3 regions of the Nostoc sp. ChiQUE02 genome follow, and region 3 is predicted to be linked to each of the others. Evidence: riboswitches for the same ligand, from Rfam matches in the RefSeq annotation. Region 3 holds a riboswitch; each other region holds the start of a gene.
The links. A riboswitch is a leader RNA that binds a small molecule or an ion and turns the genes downstream of it on or off. The one in region 3 is predicted to bind cobalamin.
Positions count from the first base shown of each region.

Region 1: it holds a riboswitch for cobalamin, as region 3 does, so the genes downstream of both, RM347_RS24050 (energy-coupling factor ABC transporter permease) here and cobG (precorrin-3B synthase) in region 3, are expected to answer to the same signal.
Region 2: it holds a riboswitch for cobalamin, as region 3 does, so the genes downstream of both, RM347_RS28845 (hypothetical protein) here and cobG (precorrin-3B synthase) in region 3, are expected to answer to the same signal.

Region 1 covers NZ_JAVRBN020000027.1:16,951-21,016, forward strand. Annotated here, with positions in the region: gene cbiQ (cobalt ECF transporter T component CbiQ) at 1-780, opposite strand, end outside; gene RM347_RS24045 (energy-coupling factor ABC transporter substrate-binding protein) at 777-1,079, opposite strand; gene RM347_RS24050 (energy-coupling factor ABC transporter permease) at 1,066-1,845, opposite strand; cobalamin riboswitch at 1,872-2,011, opposite strand; gene RM347_RS24055 (ATP-binding protein) at 2,110-4,066, opposite strand, start outside.
Region 2 covers NZ_JAVRBN020000042.1:9,192-13,257, reverse strand. Annotated here, with positions in the region: gene RM347_RS28860 (AIPR family protein) at 1-209, shown strand, start outside; gene RM347_RS28855 (GNAT family N-acetyltransferase) at 393-794, opposite strand; partial or broken gene RM347_RS28850 (ISAs1 family transposase) at 1,035-1,377, opposite strand; cobalamin riboswitch at 1,509-1,651, shown strand; gene RM347_RS28845 (hypothetical protein) at 2,025-2,279, shown strand; gene RM347_RS28840 (methyltransferase domain-containing protein) at 2,302-3,303, shown strand; partial or broken gene RM347_RS28835 (GTP-binding protein) at 3,434-3,643, shown strand; gene RM347_RS28830 (hypothetical protein) at 3,627-4,066, shown strand, end outside.
Region 3 covers NZ_JAVRBN020000026.1:38,429-42,494, forward strand. Annotated here, with positions in the region: gene RM347_RS23710 (molybdenum cofactor biosynthesis protein MoaE) at 433-918, shown strand; adenosylcobalamin-variant (AdoCbl-variant) riboswitch at 1,167-1,250, shown strand; gene cobG (precorrin-3B synthase) at 1,254-2,861, shown strand; gene RM347_RS23720 (precorrin-8X methylmutase) at 2,910-3,536, shown strand; gene RM347_RS23725 (precorrin-2 C(20)-methyltransferase) at 3,539-4,066, shown strand, end outside.

The DNA.
Region 1 (4,066 bases), on a different contig from region 3:
TAGACACCCGCAAATTGCTTCGATGATATATCGCGCTTGGGGATGATAGCGGCGGGGATGCCAAACTCGAAATTCACTCACAAAACCCCGTGCTTGCAATCCGAGAGAAAACTGACTATATCGTTGTAAGGTTCGCTGTAATAGTTGCCCGATTAGTAGCGCTAAACTCTTCATCCCACTAGCAAGAGTGCGGTAGCCACCACGAGAATTTTGTGCTGTCCACAATTCATCGGCTGTGTTCAGCAGGATGAAAATAAACCGATACATTAGTAATAATAAATCGGTTAAAAGCACTGGAAATCGCAAGGAACGCAGAGTTTGTAATATTTCCGTGAAAGGAACAGTTAGCATGAGAAAATATAGGCAAGAGACAGAGGCTAATGCTCTGGTTAAAATTCTAAATGCTTGAATACTGCCTCCATGACTGATATAAATATAGAAGTGTCCGAGAGTTAGTCCATACCACGAATCTAATTGTACGCTTGGCAAATCAGCGTAGGCGTAGCCCGTCGTAGACATCGCAACTCCATTCACCATCAGTGCTGGTAAACTTGTCAAACAAAAAACTATGGTGAACATTAACAAGCGGAAATAAACACCAGCCGGTATTCTTGCATAAATAACTGTCCAAATGCCCATCCAAAGCGCTATTAAAATTTGCACTAGCGGATGGGCAGCAATGGAAATAGCAAGAGTAGTAAATGCAAAAATTAGTTTATGTTCTGGTGGCAATCTTCGCAGTCGATTAGTATAAGCTAAAGTGTCTATTTGCAGGCTCATTCTTCACGTTTCTGTTGTTGGGAACGTCCTTTATACAACCCAATTGCATAACCAACTACTCCAGCACCTAAAGCTGCTTGGGAAGCAAATAATAAGCTTTCTATTTCCCCACTAGCTGGTTCAAAAAATGATTTAAACCAGGGTTTATATCCAGGTTGTATTTCAGTAATTGCTTTTTCGGCTTTGTCATCGGAACCAGCAAATTCTCCACCACACACAAATATTAACGGTGCAACCGCTAAAGCTATAACTGCTACTACCAACAACCAGTTACTCAACCCTTTTTTAGATTGACTCATTGCTTTGACGCCCCTGCTTGATTAATTTCAACAATTCCAATTCTTGAGGATTATAAGATTGCAGCCAGTTCCACACCAACACAGTTAGCAATCCTTCACTAATTGCTAAGGGAACTTGAGTAATGGCAAAAATTCCGGCGAATTTAGTAAACGAAGCGATAAACCCGCCAACAGGTGCAGGAAAAGCCAGGGCGAGTTGAATAGAAGTGATAATATAGGTGAGTAAATCTGCGATCGCAGCTGCTAAAAATATGGCGATTTTTTGTTTACCACCCAACTTTATTGTGAGATTATATATCCAGTAAGCCATAAATGGTCCAGCGATCGCCATCGAAAAAGCATTTGCCCCCAGCGTCGTCAAGCCGCCATGCGCCAGCAACAAAGCTTGAAACAACAATACTAAGCTACCCAAAACCGACATAGTCAGAGGGCCAAACAGCACCGCACCTAACCCTGTTCCCGTAGGATGAGAACAACTACCTGTAACGGAAGGGATTTTTAACGCTGACAGCACGAAAGTGAAAGCACCAGCCAAACCCAGCAGTAGTTTCAGTTCCGGGTTAGCTTGGGTAATGCGAGTCAGACTACGCAATCCGAGTAGAAAAAATGGTAATGCCACAATCCACCAAAAAATTGCCCACTGCACGGGTAAAAAACCTTCCATAATGTGCATGGCGTAGGCAGGTTTGGGTAAACCAACTACTAGATAAAAACTGATAACTCCCATCAGGGTTAGACTGACTAACGCCTGTTTTTTTCTTTTCATAATCTGTACCTCGCAGATTTATGTAAACGAATTGATTCTAACCGGCGGGCATCCTGACTCACCTAATTTTGGTTCACAGTTGCGGGACAGCGCCGGATTTACACCGGACTTTCCCCCTTGCGTCCGATGGCTGCTTCCCATCAGAACCGATTGGAGTAACTATATCACCATTACCAAGTTTGAGCAGCGACTTTTTACCCTTTCGAGCAAAGTTAATCATTCTACTTTAGTTAAATTTTTAACTACGTAGGATGATGTCGACAATTAGATAGCTTGCTGATTTAGCGGAATTACAATTACAAATTCTGTCCCCTGCCCAGGAGCAGAAATACATTCTAATTTTCCCTGATGTTTTTGGGTGATAATCTGGTAACTAATAGATAAACCCAACCCAGTACCTTTACCAATTGGTTTAGTCGTAAAAAATGGTTCAAATAAGTGTTTTTGTATAACTTCTGGAATACCCAAACCATTGTCGCCAATCCGAATAACTACTTGCTTTTGGTTAGTTAGTTGGGTGTGAATGCGAATTTGTCCTCTGTCATTAGTAGTTTGTCCTTTGTCGGTTGCAAATGACGAATGACTAATGACTAATGACTCTTCTAAAGCATCGATCGCATTTGCTAGAAGATTCATAAATACTTGATTCAGTTGTCCAGCGTAACATTCTACTAATGGTAGATCGCCGTACTCTTTAATCACCTCAATTGTTTGATTGTTAGATTTAGGTTTGAGGCGATGTTCTAGAATCATCAACGTATTATCTATACCCTCATGGATATTCACAGCTTTCATTTCTGCTTCATCTAACCGGGAAAAGTTTCGCAGAGATAGGACAATTTCTGTGATTCGTTCGGCACCAACTGTCATCGAAGTGAGCAAGTTTGGCAAGTCTGCAATCAGGAAATTTAAGTCGATCGCTTCTGTTTCTTTTTGAATTTCCGTTACTGGATGAGGATAGTTTTGCTGATATAGTTGCAGCAGTCTCAGTAAATCTTGGATATATTGATTGGCATGGGTGATGTTGCCATAAATAAAGTTTACTGGGTTGTTGATTTCGTGCGCTACACCTGCTACCAACTGCCCCAAACTGGACATTTTTTCACTCTGCACTAATTGAGATGCTAGCTGCTTTGCTTCTTGGCGCAATTGTGCTTCTGAGTATCGCAATATCTGCTCTGCTTGTTTGCGCTGCGTAATGTCGTGGAGAATGACGACATATTCCTGAAAATCCTGATGGGGTCGGTCTGAAATGGAAACTTCCAGAGTTCTGTTTTTCCCATTACCGATGAGGTTTTGTTCACTACGCTTTGTCCACTGGTCTGGATAGTAGACTAATGCGGGTAGCCATTTGTTGAGGTAATTTCCCCGCAACTCAGATGGGTTGACACCAAAGAACGATTCAGTCGCTGGGTTAGCTTGCCGGATAATGCCTTGATCGTCTACGACTAAAATACCATCCTGGGCGACAGTAAACAGGTGTTCGGCAGCTTCACGGGCTTCTGCGATCGCCACCACTTGAGGTAAACTTGTCCAACAAGCGATCGCAACTCCCACAAATGCCACGCTCATCAGCAACACCACAAATATATTTTCACCGCCCGCAGTTGCCACTTTATTAAGTTTGACACCAAATAACCAGCCAACTCCCACGGCGCTGCACAGTAAAAAAATCAGGATGCTCACCTGAAGAATTACTGAGTCTTTGATGATTACCACAGAGGGTTTGCGATATCGCCGCATCCACCAACTGGGATGGAACGGAGGGAAATTCACACGGCGAATCACCGCATCTATTCCCATGACACCAATAGGAAATAATAACCCAATGAGCAAGTTGAGCCAACCCCAGGCTAGTCCACCCACCAACAGCACCACAACTTCTAACAGCAGAATGCCCAGAGATATCCGAGGGAACAAAACTTCTTGGCGATCGCGCCGGAGCCAAAGCCCTAGATGCAGTAACATAAAGGAGACAAACCAGCCGATGTTACCAACGGCTACGATTCGCGCTACATCTCCCCAAATCAGATAGATTAAGCACAACACTAGTGTCAATGTCAATGCTGGAACAAACACACCCCGACGTGAGACAACGGCAAATACTGGTGAGATGTGTTTATCTAAGGCCAACTGATACAAAATTCGCGGACAATTAGAAACGACTGTTGCCGAACCTAAAAGACTTGCAGCTACTAGCAAGAAAGAAACACTTACACCA
Region 2 (4,066 bases), on a different contig from region 3:
CAGCAGGAAATACAGTTGGTACAAAAATCAGCCGCAATCAAGAGATTTGGGAAAGCCTTTATATCTCGGCGCAGAGTTATCTAAATCAGCACTTGATGAAAATGGTTAATTCTAGTAAGCAAGCAGAAAAACCGAAGGCGACACAAGGTACAAACAAGAGAGCAAAAGGGAAAAGGGGCGAACTCAACGCGACTACTGTCTCTAAATAGTTTTTTACCAAATGGAGGAATGTCACGCTTGTTAAGCTGAACGGTAGGCGGCATAAGAATTGCAGAGGGGCAGAGGAGAATTTCTCTTGCTTCTTTCCGTATGCCTCAAGTTTTCTGTCCGTATGCTTCTTCCTTTGCACCCCTGCTGTCTCAACGATTTTCCCTTTTCAAGCGTGCCATTCGCTACTGTACGTTAGCTCCATATTTCTTTTCAAGATAGTGAACTTCAGGATCATCTTCCCGTTGCCCTAAATCAACCCATCCGTGATTGAGATAAAATCTCATTGCCACTCGATTCGTAAGACTGACGTTCAAGCGAGCTGACTGACAACCCAGACGCTTGAAAAAATGGGCTGCGTATTGATCTAACTGCTGACCAAAACCCTGACCTCGATACTCTGGAGTCAGGTAAAACAAATTGACGTAGCCAACGCTTGAATTGTGTTGACAACGCATCATCTCAATTTGCCCAATGATTTGCTCTTGTTTCCAAACGTGTACACAACTGTTCGGGATTTCTGCCATTCGCTGTCTGAGCCACTGCAAATATTCTTTAGATCCGCTTCCATCCCAGGGCGAACGCATCTTATTTACTAATAAAAACTAAGAAAGATTTCAAAATGACATAAATAATTGTAGAAGTTAAGTAAATGATAAACAAAGTAAATCAAATACTTTCGCAATCTGTGAATTAGCTTATCTTCAACTGAACGGCTATTCATTAATACTAAAAATATTCAATTATGGAGTAAACAAAAGCGTATTTACCGAGAGAATAAATAAACCTTTCATCAAAACATTCAATTCAAGTTTTGATATACTGTTTTAAGCTAACGCTAAAACACTTAATAAAGAGTTATTATCCATCGCGGCGAGAAACTGTTTATTTTTGATTCCTCGTTTGACTCGCTTCTATGCAACCTAAAAGATTGACTGCAATTTGCCGTAATACTGCGAAATTCTGTGGAGCATTGTCTTTCCTAATCCGGCAGTCATCTTCTTTTAATGCAACATCCAACACCCAATGTAATGAGTTTTCTATACCCCAATGGCTACGAACAGCATTAGAAAATTCTTCAGCATTCTTGATAAGGCTACTAATGAAATAACGAGTTTCGGCTGTTGTTTTACTATCCGATAAGCGGATGGACTCTACCATCCCAACACTGCTAAACAAACGACTCTGCAACGCTGAGTAGAAAATAAACGCTTAGTAAAGAATGAGACTTGTCCCGATTAATAGCGAATGCAAATATAGACCGCCCATTGATTTTTATGCAAGCAAATCGCAGTTGTGTTATTATCCAGATGAATCTCGGTTCTAGTGGGGAACAGCCACTAGAGGAAACGGGGAAAGTCCGGTGTAAATCCGGCGCTGTCCCGCAGCTGTAAACAAGGCTTGCCTTGTGAGTCAGAATGCCCGCCGAAGTTGACTTGTAAATTTTGTACATCTGCGAGGCACAGATAAGTATTTTTATGAAGGTTTATACAACTAATCAGCTTTACGTTCTCATAGTCCCACATATCAAGACGCTACAGATTACGACTTTCTATGAGAGGGTAAGCGGTTAATTTTCGGTACAAATTGTGTCTTGAGATCCAGCGATCGCTATAATCTACTCCAGACGAGAGTATCGTTTGTAAATAGTCATTGCGACAAAAAGAAGCTGTATTAACTAACAGGTGGAAGTTGTTTAAAACAGGTAGAAAATGGCGTGTATGACGTACATATTCCTGTTTGACCACTGAACAAATACTTTCCCAATCACGTATAGAAATTGCTAAGTTACTAAATGAATACTTCAGTTAATTATCATGTCGAAATTCTATCTTCACCGAACTGGGAAGATTCCTACTGCTATTCACCCCTTTGTCAAACAAACGGGTATCCCTCAAGGCAAATACAAGCCCAGTCTACTGCAAGCGAAAATTACTCAAGATGTTCAAAACATTGCAATATCGATGTATCGGATGATTTATATTGCAATTGCATCCGTCGGGCGGTTACGACATAGCTTGTCTGATTCGGGACGAGCAGCAATAAATAAACCGTTAGATCGACTCAAATAGATGTACAGGATAGTTCAAAAAAATGCCAAGTTTATTATATTCTGTAATTGTTTTTCTGATGCTATTAGTAATTGGAATTGCGGCTTATTTCCTAACTGCCCGCAAGTATCAATCCTCATCCACAGTTGCCAATTCCTACGATCAATGGACACTTGACGGCATCCTAGAGTTTTATTGGGGAGAACACATTCACCTTGGTCACTACGGTTCGCCGCCACGACGAAAGGATTTTTTGGCTGCTAAATCTGACTTTGTACATGAAATGGTTAAATGGGGTGGAATAGAAAAATTACCCCCTGGTGCTACTGTCTTAGATGTTGGCTGTGGGATTGGGGGTAGCAGTCGGATTTTAGCGCGGGATTATGGGTTTGCTGTTACAGGGATTACCATCAGTCCTATTCAGGTGAAACGCGCCCAGGAGTTAACACCCCTTGGGCTAAACGCCCAGTTTGCGGTTGATGATGCAATGGCATTGTCGTTTCCAGATGCCAGTTTTGATGTGGTCTGGTCAATCGAAGCAGGCCCCCACATGCCAGATAAAACCGTTTTTGCCAGAGAATTAATGCGGGTGCTAAAGCCTGGTGGAGTGTTGGTTGTAGCTGACTGGAATCAGAGAGATGACCGCCAAAAGCCGCTAAATTTTTGGGAGAAATCAGTAATGCGGCAACTGCTCGAGCAGTGGTCTCATCCAGCTTTTTCCAGTATTGAAGGCTTTTCTGAGCTTTTGGCGGGGACAGAATTAGTTGATGGGGAGGTAATTACGGCAGACTGGACTCAAGAAACCCTTCCTTCTTGGTTCGATTCGATTTGGCAAGGAGTGGCTCGACCAGAGGGATTGGTGCGTTTTGGACTGTCTGGTTTTGTCAAGTCTGTGCGCGAAGTACCGACGCTTTTACTAATGCGTTTGGCGTTTGGTGCAAGGTTGTGTCGATTTGGAATGTTCCGCGCTGTGCGGGCAAACTCACGCACAGAATTGATGGACAGAAACTTTGCCAACCAAAATCCCTCAAGCTTGATTAGGTAGCGATCGCAGCTATTTATGAATATTTGGATTTTAAATAAGTTTGGGGGGTTAAATCCCCTAGTTCTAGAGGCAGAACACAATTGAAGCCTAGCTAAATCCCCGTCACAAAACGTAATTATGAATTATGAATTATCGAATTAAGGGATTTGTACCAGTTCCAAACAAAGCTATCCGTCCGGTATTACAGGGGGTTGGTAATCGATTTAACTACTTTTATGACCATCTTTGGCAACCCCAGGAACCCCGTCAAACGCGATTAGTATTGATTGGACGAGAGCTTGAGCAGGTTCGCATTGAATCATTGGTGTTGGGGGAGGAAGTCAATGCGACCATCCAATAGTGTTTGGCAAGGAAATTTTGGCTACTGGCAAAACAACTTTATTCATAATAATCTGCTGGTAATCGGTTACACAGGATGGAAGGGATTTCAGTCATTTGGGCGGGGAATTGTTATTTGTGATGTGGATACTAAAGTTACTCACCCTACAAATACAAGTCTTGATACAGTTCCCTTTACTCTCCAATTTCTCCCCTGGGATCTGATTGGGTTTTACTTGCGATCACAATCACTTAACTCATCTATAATCTCATCCATTTTCCCAGCAGTCGCAACATACAATCCCCATCAAGATATTCTTCTGGTGCTAAAGGCAGAACCTCAGATAGAGGTTAATTTTTTACACCAACTAAAAATTACTCCACCCGATTGCTACGAACAAGTTTGCAAGCGATGGTCAGAATTTCAACCAAGCTTAATGCCCTA
Region 3 (4,066 bases):
ACAAGCAGATAACTTGATCGCTTTAATTATAATAATATGCCTTAAAGCGGATAACAGTAAATTTCCGTTATTTTAAGTAAATTTTATAATATTTGCGTCATTATAATTTTTTGCTAACAGATAAAATTACTTTTACAAACTAGGTTGACCTCAAAATTTGTAGTTAAAATAAAGAAAGTGGCAAGACGCAGAAGGCAAGAGATAAGAAGGTTTTAGCTTACTTTATCTTTCTTTACATAGTTTAGTTTTATCGTGCCAACCTACTTATAATAAGAGAATTTTAACCCTTGATTGCTTTGCTGATGGGCAACAAAATTGTTAAACTTTAAAAACCCTTTTTTGCTCAAAAGCATTAACAAGAGCTACTAAATATAGACTAGCAACGCTTTCTTCAGAGACAATAGAAAAAGCCCACATAATATCAATGCATTTATGACGACTACACTTGCCTCTGCTGTTAAACCAAGAGCCGAAGATAGTTTTGCCATTACCTTTGCACCATTGTCTCTTGAAGAAATCTACACCAAGTCTGACGATCCAGCCAACGGTGCTGTGGTTGTGATGAGTGGTATGGTTCGCAATCAAACCGATGGTAAACCTGTGATTGCTTTAGAGTATCAAGCTTACGAACCGATGGCGTTGCGGATATTTTATCAAATTGCTGCTGATATTCGTTTATCTACGTCTGATGTGAATCGAGTAGCGATTTATCATCGCGTTGGACGTTTGCGAGTTGGGGAAATCAGCGTTTTAGTAGCAGTGGGTTGTCCTCATCGGAGTGAGGCGTTTGAAGCTTGCCAATATGCTATTGATACTCTCAAACACAATGCCCCCATTTGGAAGAAAGAACATTGGGAAGATGGTTCTAGCCGCTGGGTGAGTATTGGTGCTTGTGAAACATCAGGAGAAAGTTGTTAAGATTCCAGAGAAAATCGCCTTTGCTCGTGTTTTGTCTAGGGAACAAGCTGAGTTTTCAGCTACCCTAGACTAACAAAAAGTTTGTCTTCAGGGAGTAGGAATTTCCATGCGATCGCACTGGCGCATGAGCCACTTAACACGGCAGTGGATAAGCTCAGGTAAAATTTATGGCTATATTAATGTAAGATAATTATCTGGATGATGTCTGGTTGATATCTATAACCTAAACAAAGTCTGAATTACTAAAGCTGAGAGTTGGGAAACTCCGGTGAAATTCCGGGACTGTGCCGCAGCTGTGATGGGATCGCCCAAGTCAGAATGCCAACTCTCAGGATGTGCTCAAGACACACTCACCGTCTACTCCCTGCGTTGCACGGGGAAGGAGTTTAAGTTTGCTTTCTGGATTTGCCACTTGTCCTGGCTTGTTTTATGCTACTCCCGCCGCAGATGGTATATTATCTCGCATTAGAATACCAGGTGGAATTATTAGTAGTCAGCAGTGCCGTGCGATCGCAGATATAGCAGAACAGCACGGTGGCGGCTATATAGATGTGACTAATCGAGCTAACCTGCAAGTCCGTGAAATCCGCACAGGGATAAATGCTGAGGTTCTGAAGTACCTCCAGGAAATGGGATTAGGTTCTCATAATACTGTTGTAGACCAAATCCGCAATATTATGACCAGTCCAACCGCTGGTATCGACCCCCAGGAATTAATCGATACTCGCCCTTTTGTCCAAGGTTGGGATGATTGTATTGCAGCACATCCGGCGCTTTCGGGACTGTCGGCAAAATTTAGCGTTTGCTTTGATGGTGGTGGGATAATTCGGGTGTGCGATCGCTTGAATGATATCGCCTTTGCTGCTGTTTTAGTTGACGGTAATGTTTATTTTCGCCTCTATCTCAGTGTCGGCGAGAAGGGTCAACCGCCTAGCGACATGGGTATTTTTTTACTACCAGAGGAATGTTTGCCCGTCTTGGCAGCTTTGGCGGATGTCTATCTAGTTCATAGTCATACTACGAATAAGCGTAAGCTACGCCTGAGAGAGTTGCTAAATACTTTGGGTTGCGAAAATTATCTCCAGGAAGTTCAGCAGCGTCTACCTTTTTCTCTTTTGTACAGTGAAACAAGAAAAGACCTAACCCCCCAACTCCCTTCCCTAATAGGGAAGGGGGAGAAATTCTCTACTCTTTTGCAAGGAGAGGGAAAGTATCAGCATATTGGCATCCATCTCCAACGTCAGCAAGGCTTATTTTACATTGGTGTTGTCTTGCCCCTTGGGCGATTGGAGAGTAGACAGATGCGGGGTTTAGCAGATTTAGCAGCAAAATACGGTAGTGGAACTCTCAGGCTAACCCCTTGGCAAAATTTGCTTCTTACAGATATTCCTCAGCAATGGGTTGGCGATGTCCAAAGTGAAATTGCTTTCTTAGGATTAGATTCCTCAGCAACCAACATCAAGAGTGGATTAGTTGCCTGTTCTGGCAAAAGGGGTTGCGCCTCTTCTGCCACAGACACCAAAAGTCATGCATTGACATTAGCGGAGTATCTTGAAACTCGCGTTACTCTGGATTGCCCAGTTAATATCCACTTCAGCGGCTGCGAAAAATCTTGTGCCCAGCATAGCAAGAGTGATATTACTCTTCTCGGCGTCAGCATTGAGGCTGACAATGGAACTGTAGAGGGTTATCACGTTTATGTTGGTGATAGCAAGCAGAAATTCGGACGTGAACTATATCAATATGTAACTTTTGCCGAACTACCTGCATTAATAGAGCGGATGCTATATGTATATAAAATTCAACGCCTAAATTCTGACGAGTCCTTTGGGGAATTTGCTAATCGATATGCACTGACTCAATTACAGCACTTATTTAACATTACTCCTAAATCATTCGTGAACTACAACATTCCCAACTTTTTAGAGAAGTTAGGAATCTAAGCCTTTTGATTTTTATACGTCAATCCAAAATTTAAAATCTCAAATTGAATGCCCGACTACATCCGAGAAGCCAACGAAATTTACCGTAATTCCTTTGCAATCATCCGGTCAGAAGCGAACCTAAATGTGCTGCCAGCAGATGTAGCAAAAGTTGCTGTGCGTCTCATTCATGCCTGTGGGATGACGGATATTGTCACTGACTTGGGATATTCACCAACAGCAGTGCAATCCGCAAGGGCAGCACTGGCAGCAGGAGCACCAATTCTGTGCGATTGTCGGATGGTTGCCGAAGGCGTCACCAGACGGCGGTTGTCTGCAAACAATCAAGTTATCTGTACCCTCAACGATTCAAAAGTGCCAGAACTTTCCCAGCGTATGGGTACTACAAGGTCGGCGGCAGCTTTAGAATTATGGCGATCGCACCTCGAAGGAGCAGTAATCGCAATTGGTAATGCGCCCACAGCACTGTTTAGGCTGCTAGAAATGCTCGATGAAGGAGCGCCCAAGCCTGCGATTATCTTGGGCTTTCCAGTGGGGTTTGTCGGTGCAGCAGAATCGAAAGCCGCACTGGCAGCAGATAGCAGAAATGTACCATTTTTAACCTTACACGGTCGGCGCGGTGGAAGTGCGATCGCGGCAGCAGCAGTTAACGCCCTGGCAACGGAGGAAGAATGAATATGAAACCCAAAGGTCGTCTCTATGGAATTGGTGTCGGCCCAGGCGATCCAGAACTATTGACTCTGAAGGCGCTACGGCTATTACGTGCGGCTCCTGTGGTAGCCTATCAATCAGCCACAGATAAAGAAAGTATTGCTAGAGCGATCGTGGCGCAGTATCTTCCTGGCAATCAAATCGAGGTGCTATTTCACCTCCCCCGCGCTTTGGAACCTGAAAAGGCAAAGTCTATTTATGATAAGGAAATTGAACCAATCGCCGACCATTTAGCAGCGGGTCGAGATGTCGTGGTGTTGTGCGAGGGAGATCCATTTTTCTATGGTTCGTTCATGTACCTGTTCACGCGGTTATGTGACCAATACGAAACAGAAGTTGTCCCCGGAGTTTCCTCGCTGATGGCTTGTCCGGTAGCCTTGGGTGTACCTTTCACCTACTACACCGATATTCTCACCGTCTTACCCGCCCCATTGCCAGCAGAAGAACTGACTACACATCTGCTGATGACTGATGCAGCGGCAATTATGAAGCTA